Regions from separate parts of the Rhizobium hidalgonense genome, predicted to be linked through region 2. Evidence: predicted binding sites of a transcription regulator. Region 2 holds the regulator's gene; each other region holds the start of a gene.
The links. The regulator LexA, encoded in region 2, represses DNA repair genes until DNA is damaged. The targets are predictions, from matches to a motif close to TGTTCNNNNTGTGTTCNG.
Positions count from the first base shown of each region.

Region 1: a site for LexA is predicted at 2,632-2,649, ahead of FFM81_RS16645 (PA0069 family radical SAM protein). Genes of this name have one in related genera too.
Region 3: a site for LexA is predicted at 1,785-1,802, ahead of FFM81_RS07060 (ATP-dependent helicase). Genes of this name have one in related genera too.

Region 1 covers NZ_CP054027.1:3,428,075-3,434,103, reverse strand. The annotation lists gene FFM81_RS16655 (F0F1 ATP synthase subunit B) at 1-228, shown strand, start outside; gene FFM81_RS16650 (ribonuclease HII) at 439-1,128, opposite strand; gene FFM81_RS16645 (PA0069 family radical SAM protein) at 1,407-2,564, opposite strand; gene FFM81_RS16640 (glycosyltransferase family 2 protein) at 2,703-3,221, shown strand; gene FFM81_RS16635 (hypothetical protein) at 3,627-3,941, shown strand; gene moaB (molybdenum cofactor biosynthesis protein B) at 3,948-4,499, opposite strand; gene FFM81_RS16625 (4-(cytidine 5'-diphospho)-2-C-methyl-D-erythritol kinase) at 4,499-5,395, opposite strand; gene FFM81_RS16620 (tetratricopeptide repeat protein) at 5,408-6,029, opposite strand, start outside.
Region 2 covers NZ_CP054027.1:2,377,623-2,383,651, forward strand. The annotation lists gene kdsA (3-deoxy-8-phosphooctulonate synthase) at 124-969, opposite strand; gene FFM81_RS11370 (VOC family protein) at 966-1,862, opposite strand; gene lexA (transcriptional repressor LexA) at 2,059-2,778, shown strand; gene FFM81_RS11380 (ComEC/Rec2 family competence protein) at 2,759-5,191, opposite strand; gene gltA (citrate synthase) at 5,482-6,029, shown strand, end outside.
Region 3 covers NZ_CP054027.1:1,497,803-1,503,831, forward strand. The annotation lists gene FFM81_RS07060 (ATP-dependent helicase) at 1-1,742, opposite strand, end outside; gene FFM81_RS07065 (VOC family protein) at 1,970-2,446, shown strand; gene FFM81_RS07070 (PrkA family serine protein kinase) at 2,852-4,795, shown strand; gene FFM81_RS07075 (YeaH/YhbH family protein) at 4,808-6,029, shown strand, end outside.

The sequences.
Region 1 (6,029 bases), 1.1 Mb from region 2:
ACCGCCGAGGCGAAGAAGAAGACGGAAGAATTCGTCACCAACCGCACGGCGCTTTCCGAGCAGAAGATCAAGCAGGCCGAGGCCGAGGCGATGAAGGCGGTCCGTTCCGCCGCGGTCGATCTGGCGATCGCCGCTGCAGAAACGGTTCTCGCCAAGCAGGCCGACGCCAAGGTTCAGTCCGAACTCTTCGGCAATGCTGTTGGCCAGGTCAAGACACGGCTCAACTGAGCGGTATCAAATGGAATAAGCAAAGGCCGGGCATGTCCCGGCCTTTTCTTTGTGGATAGGGCTTGTGCTTTGCGCGTGCGGCGCCTTCATCCGCCGATCTGCCCCTCATCCGCCTGCCGGCACCTTCGCCCCGCAAGCGGAGAGAAGGAACAAACCCGATGGGCGGCAGATCGGCGGTCAAAAGACCCAAGGCGCTTTTCTTTGGGCCGACTATTCCGAAATCAGCTCGTCCATCTCAGGCCCGTTCTCGCCCTTGCGCAGCGGCCGGAAACTCATCCGGTGCAGCGGGCAGGGGCCGAGCTTCTCGATGCCGGCGCGGTGCTGCGCGGTGCCGTAGCCGACATGGGCGGCAAAGCCGTAATCGGGAAACACATTGTGCGCCCGCGCCATCATCCGGTCGCGCGTCACCTTGGCGACGATCGAGGCGGCGGCGATCGAGACCGAACGGGCATCACCCTTGACCACCGCCTGTCCGGGGCAGTCGAGGCCGGGCGGCACGTCGAGCCCGTCTGTCAGCACGTAGCTTGCTGGAATGGCGAGGCTGCAGATCGCGCGGCGCATGGCGTCGAGGCTCGCCTTGCGAATGTCAGTCTCGTCGATGCGCGTCGAGCTGGAGGAGGCGATGGAGACGGTGGCGGTCGCCAGGATCTGCACGAACAATTCCTCGCGCCGTTGCGCCGAAAGCTGCTTGGAATCGTTCAGTCCGTCCGGGATGCGCTTCGGATCGAGGATGACGGCGGCAGCAACGACGGGCCCGGCCAGCGGCCCGCGGCCCGCCTCGTCGGCGCCGGCGACCGGCCAGTGCCCGGCCTTGCGGGCTTTGAGTTCCAGCCGGAAGTCCGGCACGAGGGGAACCGCTTGGAAAAGCTCGGGAGAATCGGGTGGCGTGCGAGGTTTCATGCGGCTGAACCTCGCACGCCAACCCGATTGCCCGCAAGTCCCCGATCAGGGCGGCGGTCGGGGACCGGGACCGGCGGATGGTGGCGGTCAGTGCCATCCGCGGGAATTGCGCTCGGGGCTCGAAAACAGGGCGGTTTTTCTGAACAGCCGATGCGCAAGCTACAAGCAATTCCAGGAAAAGTGCAAAGCGGTTTTCCGTCCGGAATTGCGTAAAAGGCAGAAGCAATTCCAGGAAAAGTGCAAAGCGGTTTTCCGTCCGGAATTGCGTAAGAACAAAGCTAAAGCAGTGACAGCTGCACGCCGCTGCCGTCCGGCGGCACGAACAGATCGTCGCGCAGCGGCATGCCGCGTCGCGTCAGGCCGAAGCGTCTGGCGGCCATTTCAAAACGCCGGGCGATCTGCCAGGCATAGGGACCGGCGCCCTTCATGCGCTTGCCGAATTCGGCATCATAATCCTTGCCGCCGCGCATCGAGCGCACTAGCGACATTACATGCCGGTAGCGATCGGGATAATGCTGCAGCAGCCAGTCGCGGAAGAGCGGGCTAACCTCGAGCGGCAGTCTCAAGATGACATAGCTCGCCTCGGCGGCGCCGGCAGCCTTGGCCGATTCGAGAATGCGCTCCAGCTCGTGATCGTTCAACGCCGGGATCAGCGGGGCGGCCATCACAGCCGTCTGGATGCCTGCTTCCGACAGCGTGTGAATGGTCTCCAGCCGGCGCGGCGGCGTGGCGGCGCGCGGCTCCATCGTCCGGGCAAGCTTGCGGTCGAGGGTGGTTACCGAGATGCCGACGCGCACCAGGTTCTTCGCCGCCATCTCCTGCAGAATGTCGAGATCGCGCAGGATCATCGCCGATTTGGTGACGATCGATACCGGGTGGTTCGCCTTGTTCAGGACCTCGAGAAGACCGCGCATGACGCGCCATTCCTTTTCGATCGGCTGATAGGGGTCCGTATTGGTGCCGATCGCGATCGCCCGCACCTTGTAGCCCGGCTTTGCAAGTTCCCGCTCCAGCAGCTTTGCCGCATCCGGCTTGGCGAAGAGCTTCGTCTCGAAATCGAGCCCGGCGGAAAGCCCCATATAGGCGTGCGTCGGCCGGGCGAAACAATAGATGCAGCCATGCTCGCAGCCGCGATAGGGGTTGATCGAGCGGTCGAAGGCAATGTCGGGCGATTCATTGCGGGTAATGGCAGTTCGCGGCTTCTCGATCTGCACGTCCGTCTTGAACGGAGGCAGCTCTTCCAAGGTCTGCCAGCCATCGTCGAAGGTCTCGCGCTGCAGCGCCTCAAACCTGCCGGTTGGGTTCAGTCCCGCCCCGCGCCCACGCCGCCGGTCGACCTCGATCCTCAGACCGGATGACACGATCATCGCATCGGCAATATCTGCCGTATTGGCAGGCGCGAATGCGGCCTGCCCTGCCAGGGACTGCTCTCTCATCGGATTCTCCCGCGGCAAAAGCCATCGCTTCCGCCCGTTTTGATGATTAAATTCCTATCCGTAAAACAAGAACAATGCAAGAACAAAATGCGGAAAACGCCGCTGGCAATAATTTGTGCGGCGCATTATGAATGGGCAATGTTGACGGTTGTTCTCGAATGTCAGGATCAGGAAGCTGAGCTGGCGCAGACTTTATCGGTATTGGTGGCAGGCGCGGTGGAGGGGATCGTCAGCGATGTGGTCGTGCTCGATCACGGCTCGCGCGACGGTACCTCGCGGGTCGCCGACGCCGCCGGCTGCCGCTTTTATTCGCAGTGGGATATCAATGACATCGTCCGATCCGCCCGCGGCGAATGGCTGCTCTTCGTCGAACCGGGCGCACGACCTCAGGCCGGCTGGATCGATGAGATCGCCGAATATATCGCGCTGAACAAACTGCCGGCCCGCTTCACCGCTTCGCGCGGCTATCGACGGCCGTTCTTTCAGCGTATTGGCCGCGCCGCGCCGCCGCTGGAGCTTGGTTTGCTGATGCCGAAGGGCCAGGCGCTTGCGGTGGCCAAAAGCGGCATGCGACTTGCCGAATTCGCCCAGGGCCAGAAGCCGCGCAAGCTTTCCAGCGAACTGATTCCCGCCTGGGTCGCCCGGGCTGCACGCTGAGCGGTTTTCACTCTCCGTTATTCCAAAGCTTGATCCAAGGCTTGGTTGGCGCCGAAAGCTGCCCCTCACCCTAACCCTCTCCCCGTGAAAACGGGTAGAGGGGACGTGCCCTGCGAAAGGATAGCGGGGGACGGAGAGGTCGCGGCTACCCCCGTTCGCCCGGCGAGCGGGAGAAGGTGGCGGCAGCCGGATGAGGGGCTGATCTCGCTGTATAGCGCGTTAGTGGTCGCACTCCCCACCATCGCGCAAAACATGGCGCCCAATAGGATTTCGCGCTATAATTCTCCCATGGCGCCGCCGAAGCGCCTCGCTTCGTAACGGATGGCCATGGAATGCCGGTGGACGGCAGAACAGGTCGGCGACAATCTCCTCTTCTGCCGGGTTCCCGGCGAAAGGAGGTGCGTCATGGTACGCGGTATGATTTACGGCCTGCTGGCCGTCATATTGCCGATATCGCTGATCGCGCATCCGCATCCGGCAGCATCGCAGACGATGCTCAGTTGCGCAGGCCGATCCGAGGTCGTCAATTTCCTCGACAGGAATTTCGCTGAAAAGCTGACAGCGGTCGGACTGGTCAACGAGAACGCCGTTCTCGAGGTCTATGCCGCCAAAAGCGGCACCTGGACGCTCGTGGTCACGGATGTTCACGGCATAAGCTGCATTCTGCTGTCTGGTGACAGCTGGGAAACGATGCCCGCTCTGCCCGGCCTTGCCACATAGCGAATTCTATTTGGTCGCGCCGCGTTTCAGGTGCTCGTCCAGACGCGGCATGATCTCGACGAAATTGCACGGCATGTTGCGATAGTCGAGCTGCCCTTTCAGAATGCCGTCCCAGGCATCCCGGCAGGCGCCGGGCGAGCCGGGCAGCGCAAAGATGAAGGTGGCGTTGGCAACGCCTGCCGTGGCACGCGACTGGATCGTCGCCGTGCCGATCTTGTCGTAGGAAATACGGTGGAAGACGGCTGAAAAGCCGTCCATGCGCTTTTCGAACAAGGGCTCCAGCGCCTCGGGCGTCACATCGCGGCCGGTAAAGCCGGTGCCGCCTGAGGTGATGACGACGTCGATTTCGTCCCGCTCGGTCCAGGCTTTGACCGTTGCTGCGATTTTCTCGCGATCATCGGGCACGATCGCCCGGTCGACCAGCCTGTGGCCCGCCTCGCTGATTCGCGCCGCCAGCGTGTCGCCCGACTTGTCCGTCTCCGGCGTGCGCGTATCCGAGACGGTGAGAACCGCGATGCCGACGGCTATGAAGGGCCGCTTGTCGTCCAGACCTGCCATCACATGCCTCCCGATATCGTTTCCGTCGCCTGGAAATACCAGTCCGGCCGCGTGCCGTGAAGGGCCGTAGCCGCCTCTTGCGCCTCAACCATGCTCGCAAAGATCCCGAAACAGGTGGCGCCGGAACCGGACATACGGGTCAAAAGCGCACCGCGGCCCTGCAGCATCGCCGAGATCACCGCAATCTCCGGCACGAGCTGGCGCGCCGGCGGCTCCAGGTCGTTGCGGGCAGCACCGATCATTGCCAGCCAGCCGGCACTCCCAGTAAGCCCCGAAGCCAGGTTTAAAGAAGGGTTGTTCTTTGTCGCCAGCCGGCGGAACACCTCGGGCGTCGAGACACCCTTCAGCGGATTGGCGAGCACCATGGCAAAGGCCGGCAGATCAGGCACGGCCTCGATCTGTTCACCAATGCCGCGGGCAATCAGCGGCCGGCTTTCAACGCACATCGGCACGTCGGCGCCGAGCCTCAGCGCCAGGGCGGCAAGCGCCTCCGCCGGCAGGCTCATGCCCCAGAGCCGCATCAGTCCGCGCAGCGTCGCCGCCGCGTCGGCCGAGCCGCCGCCGATGCCGGAGGCAACAGGCAGGTTCTTTTCGAGGTGGATATGGACGGGAAAGGCGAGGACGCCGACCGCCTCCCTCAAAAGATCGCGTGCCCGCAGCACCAGATTGGTGCCGCTGTCGCCGGCAAGCGTTTCGCCGAAGCGGCCCGATAGGGTGAAGGCGTCGGCCTTCGCAGGCAGGAAGCCCAGCCGGTCGCCGCAATCTGCGAAGGTCACCAGCATATCGAGCAGATGATAGCCATCTGCCCGCTGGCCTGTCACATGCAAAGCGAGGTTGATCTTCGCGCGCGCCTCTTCGGTGACGCCGAAAGCCTCGGCAAAGCCCTTCTCAGGCATGCTTGCCGCCCGTCAGGATTTCTTGTCGGCCGGCGGCGGGGTGACAGGTGCGGGGTCCGGCTGCTTCTTGTCGGCCGCCTTGGCATCGTCGCTTGCCGGAGGCAGACCGTTGGCGACCTTGTCCTTGATCTTCGGGATTTCGGCGGCCTCGGGCTCGGAAGCGAGCGCCCGGTTCCACTGATAGACGGCCTCGAGCTTGCGGCCGACGCGCCAGTAGGCGTCGCCGAGATGGTCGTTGATCGTCGCGTCGCCGGCCTTGATCTGGGCTGCCCGCTCCAGCTCGTCGACGGCATCGTCGAAGCGGTTGAGCCGGAAGTAGGCCCAGCCGAGCGAATCGATGATGTAGCCGTCGTCGGGGCGAAGGTCGACGGCCTTCTTGATCATGCCGAGACCTTCGTCGAGGTTGCGGTTCATGTCGATCCAGGAATAGCCGAGATAGTTCAGCACTTGCGGCTGGTCGGGATTGAGCTCCAGCGCCTTGCGGAAGTTCGGCTCCGCCTGGTCCCACTTCTTCAGCCGCTCATAGGCGATGCCGCGCTGGAAGAAGACGCTCCAATTGGGGCGGCCGGGGAAGGGGCCGATCGCTTCGACCGCCTTGTCGTAATTGGCGGCCATCGCCTCGTAGTCCTTGGCG
Region 2 (6,029 bases):
GGGTGATCAATCATTCGAAGCCTGTCATAATCGAAGGCGGGCAAATTACAATGGCGCATTGCGACGCCATCGACCTGCGTGTCTGATCGTCGCTATAGCACGAACATGTCAGGCTTTTGACTGTCAGGCCTTGGCGACAGCATCGAAGGCGAGCAACTTTTCCAGCAGCCGCGGCATGTCCTTGAGATAGACCATGTTCGGGCCGTCGGACGGTGCGTTGTCCGGGTCCTGGTGGGTTTCAACGAAAACGCCGGCAATTCCGGTCGCCACCGCTGCGCGCGCCAGCGTTTCGACGAATTCCCGCTGACCGCCGGAGGAATCGCCCTGCCCGCCGGGCTGCGCGACGGAATGGGTCGCATCGAAAACGACGGGGGCGCCCATCGACGCCATGATCGGCAGTGAGCGCATATCGGAAACCAAAGTATTGTAGCCGAAGGAAGCGCCGCGCTCGCAGAGCAGTACGTTCGGATTGCCGCTGGCGTTGAGCTTCTTCAGGACGTTCTTCATGTCCCAGGGAGCCAGGAACTGTCCCTTCTTGACATTGACGGCACGGCCGGTCTCGGCAGCGGCGATCAGAAGGTCGGTCTGACGGCAGAGGAAGGCCGGAATCTGCAGGACATCGACCACCTTGGCCACTTCGGCGCATTGTTCGGCGGTGTGAACGTCGGTCAGGACCGGAAAGCCGAACTCCTTCTTGAGATCGGCAAAGATCTGCATGCCCTTTTCAAGCCCGATGCCGCGCTCGGCCGACAGCGAAGTCCGGTTCGCCTTGTCGAAGGAACTCTTGTAGACGAGGCCGATGCCGAGCTTGGCGCAGAGCTCCTTCAGCGTCCCGGCAACCATGAAAGCGTGGTCGCGGTTCTCCATTTGACAGGGGCCGGCAATCAGCGACAGGCGGCCAGCATTGGAAAAGGTGACCTGGCCTGCGCCCTCGCCGATCCTGACTTCGGAATTCGTATCAGTGCTCATCGTGTTTCCTCGAAGGCGAAGAGCGTGCCCTGCCCGGGCGCCGGCTTCACCAGAATGCGATTGTTCTTGCGCGTGTAGGTCACTCCGTTAGCAGCCAAATGCGCTTCTGTCACGGCAAGATCAGCGACGGCAAAGAGGATAGCCCGGCCGCGCAGGCCGCGGTCGGCGGATGAGACGGCGATCTCGAAATAGGCCTCCAGCCCTTCCGGCGTCATCAGGCTGATTTTTGCATTCGAGGCGGCGATATTGACGCCGAAACCGGTCTTCTCGACGACCGATTGCGCCGCGGCAAGGCCGACGAAGGCGGCGAATGCAGCGGGGTCCGGCGCGCACAGCGCGATCTCGGCAATGCCTGTTGCGCCATTGGCATGCGTCTCCAGCACGCCGCGGTCGGCCGGCAAGGGATTGATGCGCTGGCAGGTAAAGAGAAAGAAATCGGGCGCCCGCAGATCGCCCGCAAAAGCCAGTTTGAAGCTGCCGACGCTCCTGGAACCATCCGGCATTTTCATCGGCCGGCTGAATTGCAACATCTCGCCGGCGCTCGATCCGCCGGCAGCGAAGCTCTGATGGTCGTGGCCGGCGTCCGCGGTGCCGAAAACCACCGCCGAAAGCCCCTCCTCGCCGCAACGGAAGCGGAAGGCCCGGTTGCGGGCGGTGAAGACATTGCCTTGCCGCGCCGACGCCTCGTTCTCCTCGACGCTCGCAATACCAAGCGGCTCCAGATAGGTCTTGTCGGCAAGGAAGACGCAGGCATTTTCCGTTCCGAAGGGATGGCGGGCATCGGCGGCAACGGTGAAGCCGAGCTTGCCTAGCCGTTCGCGGGCCAGATCGATATTGACGACGGGCAGCACGACATGATCCAGCGGGTGCGGTATGGCGGAATGCTCGTTCATGATATCCCTCCCTCAAACGACAAAAGATGTGCGACAGCGCCACCCCCAAAGCAAGACATGTGTGCCAATCCGGCGAATGAAAATAAAAATCTCAACGAGTTGGCGGCAAGTTTTACGGAAAATTAGCTACTTGCGGAACACATATGGAACATATAGTGTCTGTTCTGGATTTGTTTCAATCAGGGGTCTGACGTCGATGCTCACGCGCAAACAACAGGAGCTTCTCCTTTTTATTCATGAGCGCATGAAGGAATCCGGCGTTCCGCCGTCTTTCGACGAGATGAAGGATGCCCTCGATCTGGCCTCGAAATCCGGCATTCATCGCCTGATCACGGCGCTCGAGGAACGCGGTTTCATTCGCCGCCTACCGAACCGCGCCAGGGCACTTGAGGTCATCAGGCTTCCGGAGGCCTATAGCCCCAGCATCCAGCCCCGGCGCGGCTTTTCGCCGAGCGTCATCGAGGGCAGCCTCGGCAAGCCCCAGCCGGTCGCCGCTCCCTCGCCTGTAAAACCCGTTGCTGACAACGGCAACTCGGTCTCGGTGCCGGTTATGGGCCGAATCGCTGCCGGCGTGCCGATTTCGGCGATTCAGAACAACACCCACGATATCGTCGTTCCGGCCGATATGCTTGGCTCCGGCGAGCATTATGCTCTGGAGGTCAAAGGCGATTCGATGATCGACGCCGGCATCTTTGATGGCGACACGGTGATCATCCGCAACGGCAGCACCGCAAGCCCAGGCGACATCGTCGTTGCCCTCGTCGATGACGAGGAAGCGACGCTGAAGCGCTTTCGCCGCAAGGGTGCCTCGATCGCACTTGAAGCGGCCAACCCGGCTTACGAGACCCGGATCTTCGGACCTGATCGTGTCAAGGTGCAGGGCAAGCTCGTCGGCCTCATTCGCCGCTATCACTGACACTGGACAGGCCAGATTCGACAAAACTGTTGCTGCGCCAGTCATAAGCGCGATGGCGCATCCACGGCCGTGACAGGGTTTCGAATGCCGTTGCGACCTCCAAGCCGGTGTCTGCGAAGCGCAGCTCGATGGAACCGGTTTTGCGTAGTGTCTCACCGGTAAAAAGCGTCCCACCTGAACGGCAGCTGTTGAAACGCAGGCGGACTGATGTGACGACGATATCGGCCGCATCGCAGGCCGGACCGAGATAAGCGGCATTGTCGATGACCGTGACGATACGGCCATTGCCAAGCCTCGATGTACACCAGGCCCTCTTGACGCAGGAAAAGCGGTTTGTTTCACCGCCCGCGGCCGCCGCCCGCATCGCCGTCCTCGCTTCATTCTGCTGATCGCGGGAAAGCCTGACGCGGCGGTCGTCTCCCTCCGGCGGAATTGCGGGACCATCCAGCATCTTCGGCGGGTAATGCGCCGGCAGGACCAGCGCTCGCTGCCACTGGTCGAAAATGAAATCCGGCGGGTTTTCGCGATTGGAAGCCATTGCCTCAGCCGCGACGACTGCAACCAGACTGCCATCCTCCGAAATCACCAGATCCGGCGGCCGGGGAACCGGCAGAAGCAGCACGATGGACGTCGAGGCGGCGAGGATCGAAGTGCCGGCATGGCGCAACCGGGTGCGGAGCAGCGTCAGCAGCAGAAAGCCTGCCACCGCCACGACGAAATACCAGGCGGGGAGACGGCCGACGCCAATATCGCCGCCCCAGCCGGACACCGTCTTGGCAACCGCAATCACCATATCGAGGCCAAAGCCGACCACCTTCCAGAGCGGCGCGTCCAGACCGAAAGGCATGAGCAACATCGCCAGCAGCCCCGCCGGCATGACGATGAAGGAGATGATCGGCATCGTCGCGAGGTTTGCCGGCAGGCCGTAAGCGGTCAGGCGATGAAAATGCTCGATCGAAAACAGCGCCGTGGAAAAACCGCCGATCAGTGAGGTCAGGAAGACGCCGCCGAAGAAACCGGCGACCGCAACGACCGGCCTGATGATCGGCAGCTTCAGCAAAGCGTTTTCGCGGATGCGCCGGTCCTTCCACAGCTGATAGCCCGATACCAGCGCCAATGTCGCGGCAAAGGACATCTGGAAGCTCGGGCCCAGGACTTCCGAGGGCGAAATGGCGATGATGACAAGAGCCGAGAGGACGACATTGCGCAGGCTGATTGACGGGCGATCGAAGAAGACTGCGATCAGCATGATGGCCATCATGATGAAGGCGCGTTCGGCCGAGACTCCGAATCCTGATATCAGGAAGTAGGCGGTGACGGCGATGAGCGCGCCGGCGGCGGCGATTTTCTTTGTCGGATAGGCTTGAGCAACGCCCGGAAACAGGCTGAGCAGCATCCGGAACCCGACGAAGAAAATGCCTGCCGACAGGGCCATGTTGAGGCCCGATATCGCAACGATATGGGCAAGACCGGACTGGCGCAGCGCCTCCGTCGTCGCCTTCGAGATGGCGCGCCGTTCGTCGGTCACCAAAGCAGCTGCAAAAGCGCCCGTATCACCGGGCAGGATCGACCGAATGCGGTCGCCAATGCTACTGCGCAACTGGTAAAGCCATTCGAGCACAGCTTCCGACGTCGATCTTGCAGCCTGTGGACCAGCCTGCAAGTCGACTTTCTTCGGCGCACCGTAGAAGAAACCGTTGGCGCCGATGCCGTCGAAATAGGCACCGAAGGAGAAATCGTTGAGCGCGGGCAGCGCCGGGCCCGCCGGCGGCGTCAGCCGCGCCCTGCCGGTGATGATGTCGCCGATCTCGAACGGCGCATCGGCGCCACGGGCGATTGCGGTGATGCGTCCCGGCTGCCGCTTCAGTTCCGGTGCCTCAGTGCCGGTGACGGCAAGAATATAGCGCCAGCGCCCCCGGCCGTCGCCTTCCCGCCGTTCCACGCGGCCGGTGACCGTCGTCGTCACCGCTGAATCGAGGATCACAGTCGAAGCCCGCCAGCTCTCGAACTGGGCCGAGAGCATGCCGCAGGCGAAAAACGCCAGCGCCAGGAAAGTTGCGCGCAATGCCGGCCGGCTGCGGCCGGCGAGGAAAACCGCAGCCGCCGGCACCAGCAGACAGAGCAGCGATGCAAAGAAGGGAAAATCCCATGCCGCAAGAAACCAGCAGGCCGAGCCGGCGCCGAGGAAGACCGGCGAGAACAGCAGCAGGCGGCCGTGATCGGCCTCTTCGCCCAGCATGCAGGCTCCGGCACGCAGCACTTGCCGGCCGGTGGCCGGCAGTCGATGGCGCAAGGGGGTCTCCGATTGCGTCCTTGCCGGTCGGGTCACCATCGCAATCGCGGGAAGAGCCGGCGGAACGGCACGGCCCACGCCCGCTTCCGGCCGCAATTCGACTGTCGTCAATTCCTCCATGCCCCGCCCAAGATCACCCGCACCGGCAGTCAGAATGCAACCTTCAATCAAAACGAGCAAGAATAATCGATTGAAATATGAGGGAAAATCGAGAGTGCCAAAAGACCAGTCGAATCATTGGCTTCCGCTATGCCTGCGGCTCATCGCTGCAGTGCCTAAAAGGTGATGCCGCAATGCACAAAAAGCCGTCACGGTAACTTGGCATTAGCTTCGCGATCATATAGCTATCGCTGAGGACGCTTAACCCCTATGGCGCTTTTATGGCGCCACCGCCAGTTCGGAGGATCAGCATGACGGATCAAAGCGCAACAATAAAAATCGGTGACAAATCAGTCGACCTCGCCGTCAAAAGCGGCACGATCGGTCCGAGCGTCATCGATATCGGTGCCCTCTACAAGAACACCGCTTCCTTCACCTACGATCCGGGTTTTACGTCGACCGCATCCTGTGAATCGAAAATCACCTATATCGACGGCGACGAAGGTGTGCTGCTGCACCGCGGCTATCCGATCGAGCAGCTGGCCGAGCATGGCGACTTCCTCGAAGTCTGCTACCTGCTTCTCTACGGTGAACTGCCGACCACCGCCCAGAAGAAGGATTTCGATTATCGTGTCACGCACCACACCATGGTGCATGAGCAGATGAGCCGCTTCTTCACCGGCTTCCGCCGCGATGCGCATCCGATGGCCGTCATGTGCGGCTGCGTCGGCGCCCTGTCGGCTTTCTATCATGACTCCACGGACATCACCGATCCGCACCAGCGCATGGTCGCCAGCCTGCGCATGATCGCCAAGATGCCGACGCTTGCCGCCATGGCCTACAAGTACCATATCGGCCA
Region 3 (6,029 bases), 880 kb from region 2:
CCGCGCATCGACTCGAAACTTTCCATCGAGCGGATCAGTTCCTTGAGGTTCTCGAGGCGGCCGGGCGCTTCGGCGCTCTTGTCGTTCTTCCACATATCGGTATAGCCGGACTCTTCGAGGATCTGCTCGGCAAGTTCGGTATGCGGCGTGTTTTCAAGCAGTTCCTGCCATCGGCGGAAAGATTGAATCACGTCGAAGAGGGCTTTTCGCGCCTTCGGCTTCAGCTCGTCCGTCTCGATGATGTCGGCGGCCGCCGCCAGCATCGGGATATCGCGGGCCCGGGCATAATCATGCAGCGCACGCACCGTCGTGTCGCCGAGGCCGCGCTTCGGCGTGTTGATGATGCGCTCGAAGGCGAGATCATCGGCGGCTTGGGCGACGAGGCGGAAATAGGCCATGGCATCGCGGATTTCGAGGCGCTCATAGAAGCGCGGGCCGCCGATGACGCGGTAGTTGAGGCCGAGAGTGACGAAGCGGTCTTCGAACTCGCGCATCTGAAAGGAGGCGCGCACGAGGATCGCCATGTCGTTGAGCAGATGCTTGCCGCGTTGAAGCTGCTCGATTTCCTCGCCGATGGCGCGGGCTTCCTCCTCCGAATCCCACGAGGCGTGGACCTGCACCCTGACGTCGTCGGGATCGGAACGGTCGGTGAACAGCGTCTTGCCAAGCCGCCCTTCATTATGGGCGATCAGATGGGCGGCGGCCCCGAGGATATGTTCGGTCGAGCGGTAGTTGCGCTCGAGCTTGATGACCTTGGCGCCGGGAAAATCCTTTTCGAAGCGCAGGATGTTGTCGACTTCGGCCCCGCGCCAGCCATAGATCGACTGGTCGTCGTCGCCGACGCAGCAGACATTCTGCTGCTCTCCCTTGGCGCGCTGGGCGAGAAGCCGGAGCCACATATATTGGGCGGTGTTGGTGTCCTGGTACTCGTCGACGAGGATATAGCGGAAGCGGCCGTGATATTCCTTCAGGAGATCCGGGTTCTTGCGGAAGATCGCAATCGGATGCATCAGCAGGTCGCCGAAATCGCAGGCGTTCAGCGTGGTCAGCCGCGCCTGATAGGCGAAATAAAGGTCGCGGCCGCGGCCATTGGCGAAGGCGCGGGCGTCGCCCTCGGGGATATCGGCCGGCGCGAGACCCTTGTTTTTCCAGGTGTCGATCATGCCGGCGAACTGCTTGGCTGGCCAGCGCTTGTCGTCGAGGCCTTCGGCCTGGATCAACTGCTTGATCAGGCGGACGACGTCGTCGGTATCGAGAATGGTGAAATCGGAACGCAGGCCGACGAGCTCGCCGTGGCGGCGCAGAAGTTTGACGCCGATCGAGTGGAATGTGCCGAGCCAAGGCATGCCTTCGACGGCGCCGCCGACCAGTAGCGCGATGCGCTCCTTCATCTCGCGGGCGGCCTTGTTGGTGAAGGTGACGGCGAGGATCTGTGATGGGAAGGCACGGCCGGTATTGAGGATATGGGCAATGCGCGTCGTCAGCACGCGCGTCTTGCCAGTGCCGGCACCGGCAAGCACGAGGACAGGGCCTTCCAAAGTTTCGACGGCTTCGGTCTGCTCGGGGTTCAGACCGGCGAGATAATCCGGCCGGCTGCCGCCGTCGCGGGCCGCCATGGCGCGGGCGGCAATGCCACCGGTGGCAGGCGGCCTTCCGGCGGGCGCGGCAGGCGGCTGCGGCTTGCGCGCCATCTCGCCCGGCTCTTCGTCGAAGAAGGGGATATCATCGAAACTATTGCTCATGGCGCGTAATGTAGTGATTCGGGAAGGAAAGACCAGAAAAGATGTTCTGCTTTCATTCCCAAGTCGCCGCTATCCCAAGGGGTTTGCATGGCGGCCGGGCCGCTGGATACGGAAGCGGCGACACGACCGAAAAATTTCAGCCGCCCTCTGTCGGAACCCACGCCGGCGGGGCGTCCTTGGATCATCGGACAGTGGTCCGGATCAATCGTCAACAAGGAGGCTGTATCATGGCGAAGGTCGTTTCAAATCTCTGGTTCGCTGAGGAAGCGCGCGAAGCCGTCGAATTCTATGTGTCCATCATCCCGGATTCCAGGATCGGCCGTACGACCATCCTTCCGGCGGAAACGCCGAGCGGACCTCCTGGCAGCGTCGAGCTGATCGAGTTCACGCTTGGCGATCAGGCCTTTCTGGCGATGAGGGCCGGCCCGCTCGATAGCTTCAACCATTCTTTTTCGATCGCGATTCTGCTGGAGAGCCAGGACGAGATCGATCGGGTCTGGGATGCCTTTCTCGCCAATGGCGGCACGCCGGAGGCCTGCGGCTGGCTGAAGGACCGCTGGGGTCTATCCTGGCAGATCGTGCCGCGCATGCTTTCCGAAATGATCGCCGACGACAATCGCGAGCGGGCCAGGCGCGTAACCGAGGTGATGCTCGGCATGGTCAAGATCGATGTCGCCGCACTGGAGAAGGCATTCAACGGCTGAACTGCGCCGGCGGCGACCGATTCGAATGATTGGCTTACGGCCGTATGCGGCCGTTTCCATCACCTCAGGCGCGGATCGGCACGTGCTGTCCGGCATCGACTCTGTGCAGATTTGACTGCCAATCGTCGATTTTCCGAAACTCGAATCACGGGCGACATTGCACACCCTTTTCATCTTTCTGTCACGTCGCGAAATGTGCTGATACCGCACGGGTGCTTTTTTCAACTATAATGAGAAACAGTTTCGTAGAGTAAAAATAACCGGTGCATGCACGTTTTTGTGCGTTGCAAGAAACGGCCGGTGAGCGTCGAATATACCTACGAAATTATTGATTCTTAGGAACGTCGTAGCCATCTCGATGGTTATACGACTTTGAGCCTGCGGCATAACCTTACTGGAGGGCCCATGCTGAACGAATCCGTATTCGATGCGTTTACGCGCAGTTACGAAGCGCGCCGCGAAACCGATATGTCGGTGGCCGAGTATCTCGATCTCTGTAAAAAGGACCCGATCGCCTATGCCAATGCGACCGAGCGCCTGCTCGCCGCGATCGGCGAGCCGCAGATGGTCGACACCGCCAGGGATGCGCGGCTCGGCCGGATTTTCATGAACAGGACCATCCGGATCTATCCAGCCTTTGCCGGCTTTCACGGCATGGAAGAGACGATCGAACGCATCGTTTCCTTCTTCCGGCACGCGGCGCAGGGGCTCGAGGAGCGCAAGCAGATCCTCTATCTGCTCGGGCCGGTCGGCGGCGGCAAGTCGTCCCTGGCGGAACGGCTGAAGCTGCTGATGGAGGTTCATCCGATCTACGTGCTAAAGGCGGGCGACGAGATCAGCCCCGTTTTCGAAAGCCCGCTCAACCTCTTCGATCCGGAGACAATGGGTTCGCTGCTCCAGGAACAATACGGCATTCCGCTACGGCGCCTGAACGGGCTGATGAGCCCGTGGTGCCTGAAGCGGCTCGACGACTTCGGCGGCGACATTTCCCGCTTCCGTGTCGTCAGAGTGCAACCTTCGCGGTTGCGCCAAATCGCCGTCGCCAAGACCGAGCCCGGCGACGAGAACAATCAGGATATTTCGTCGCTGGTCGGCAAGGTCGACATCCGCAAGCTCGAAACTTACTCTCAGAACGATCCCGATGCCTACAGCTATTCGGGCGGGCTCAACCGCGCCAATCAGGGCATCCTCGAATTCGTGGAGATGTTCAAGGCGCCGATCAAGATGCTGCATCCGCTGCTGACGGCGACGCAGGAGGGCAACTATATCGGCTCGGAGAATATCGGCGCCATACCTTTCTCGGGTATCGTCTTGGCGCATTCGAACGAAGCGGAATGGCAGACCTTCAAGGCCAACAAGAACAACGAGGCCTTCATCGACCGTATCTGTGTGATCAAGGTGCCCTATTGCCTCCGGGTGATGGAAGAGCAGAAGATTTACGAGAAGCTGATCGAGGGATCGGAACTCGCGAATACGCCATGCGCCCCGGCAACGCTCGAAATGCTGGCTCGCTTTTCGGTGCTTTCACGCCTACGCAAACACGAGAATTCGACGTTCTTCTCGAAGATGCGCACCTATGACGGCGAGAGCCTGAAGGAAACCGATCCGCGCGCCCGCAGCGTTCAGGAATACCGGGATGCTGCCGGCATCGACGAGGGCATGGACGGGATTTCGACCCGCTTCGCCTTCAAGGTGCTCGCCTCCACCTTCAATCACGATACAACGGATATCGGCGCCGACCCTGTCCATTTGATGTATGTGCTGGAGCAGGCGATCCGCCGCGAGCAGTTTTCCGACGATGTCGAGAAGCGTTATCTGGAATTCATCAAGGCCGATCTTGCGCCACGCTACGCAGAGTTCATTGGCAATGAGATTCAGAAGGCTTATCTTGAATCGTATGCGGACTACGGACAGAACCTGTTCGACCGCTACGTCGACTATGCCGATGCCTGGATCGAAGACGTCGACTTCAAGGATCCCGATACCGGCCAGCTTCTCGACCGCGAGCTCCTCAATCAGGAACTGACGAAAATCGAAAAGCCGGCAGGAATTGCCAATCCGAAGGATTTCCGCAACGAAATCGTCAAGTTCTCGTTGCGGTCGCGGGCAGCAAACGGCGGAAAAAATCCGTCATGGACGAGCTACGAGAAGATCCGGGAAGTGATCGAGAAACGTATGTTCTCGCAGGTTGAGGATCTTTTGCCGGTGATTTCCTTCGGCTCGAAGAAGGATTCGGAGACAGAAAAAAAGCACAGTGAATTCGTCTCGCGCATGGCCGCGCGGGGTTACACGGAGAGGCAGGTTCGGCGCCTCGTCGAATGGTACATGCGCGTCAAACAGGCAAGTTAATGTGGAGCCACTATGCACATTGTCGACCGTCGGCTAAATCCGCGCGGTAAAAGTCTGGAAAATCGGCAACGGTTTCTTCGGCGCATGAAAGGCGCCGTGCAGCAGGCGGTCAAGCGTTCTCTGCAAAACCGAAACATTCGCGATGTGCTCGACGGCGGTGAGATCAGCCTGCCGATCGACGGAATGGCCGAGCCGAGCCTTCGAAAGGGCGAAGGCGGCACCGCCGATCACATCCTGCCCGGAAACAGGGCCTTCGTCGAAGGCGATATCATTCCGCGGCCGCCGGGCAGGAATGGCGGAAAACCAAAAGATGCCGGCGAAGGTGATGGTGAGGACGGTTTCCGTTTCGTGCTGACGCGCGAGGAGTTCCTCGATGTATTTCTCGATGACCTGGAACTGCCTGATCTTGCCAAACGGCGTCTAGCCGAAACTGAAGAGGAAACGCCGTTCCGGGCCGGCTATTCCGTGTCCGGATCGCCGTCCAATATTGCCGTCGGTCGCACGACGAGGCTGGCGATGATGCGGCGTGTCGCGCTTCACCGTCCACGTCGTGAAGAGATCGAAGCCCTGCAGCGACAGATCGAGGAGTGCGAGGATGATGAGACCCGCCTAGGGCTGGAGGTAAAACTCAAAGCCCTGACGGAAAAGAGCCGGCGCATTCCCTATATCGATCCGCTCGACGTCCGATATCGCCGTTTTGAGAACGAGCCGAAGCCAGTGGCCAAAGCCGTGATGTTCTGCCTGATGGACGTCTCTGGCTCGATGTCGGAACACATGAAGGACCTTGCGAAGCGGTTCTACCTGCTGCTCTATCTTTTCCTGTCTAAGCGCTACAAGAAGGTGGAGATCGTCTTCATCCGCCATACCGACAAGGCCGAAGAAGTGGACGAGGAAACCTTCTTCTACGGTCCGGCGACCGGCGGCACGCTGGTCTCCAGCGCGCTTGCGGCCATGCGCGGGATCATCGCGGCGCGGTTCGATCCGGCAGAGTGGAATATCTATGGCGCCCAGGCCTCTGACGGCGACAACGCCCATTCGGACGGCAACCTCAGCGGTCAGCTGTTGCGCGAGATTTTGCCGCTGTGCCAGTATTTCGCCTATATCGAGGTCGGCGAAGAAGGCGGCGATTCGTCGGTATCCCGTTCACCGCTTTGGATGCTCTATGACGGCATCCGCTCCGAGCTGCTGCCGCTTTCGATGCGCAAGGTCTGCCGGCGAAGCGAAATATTCCCGG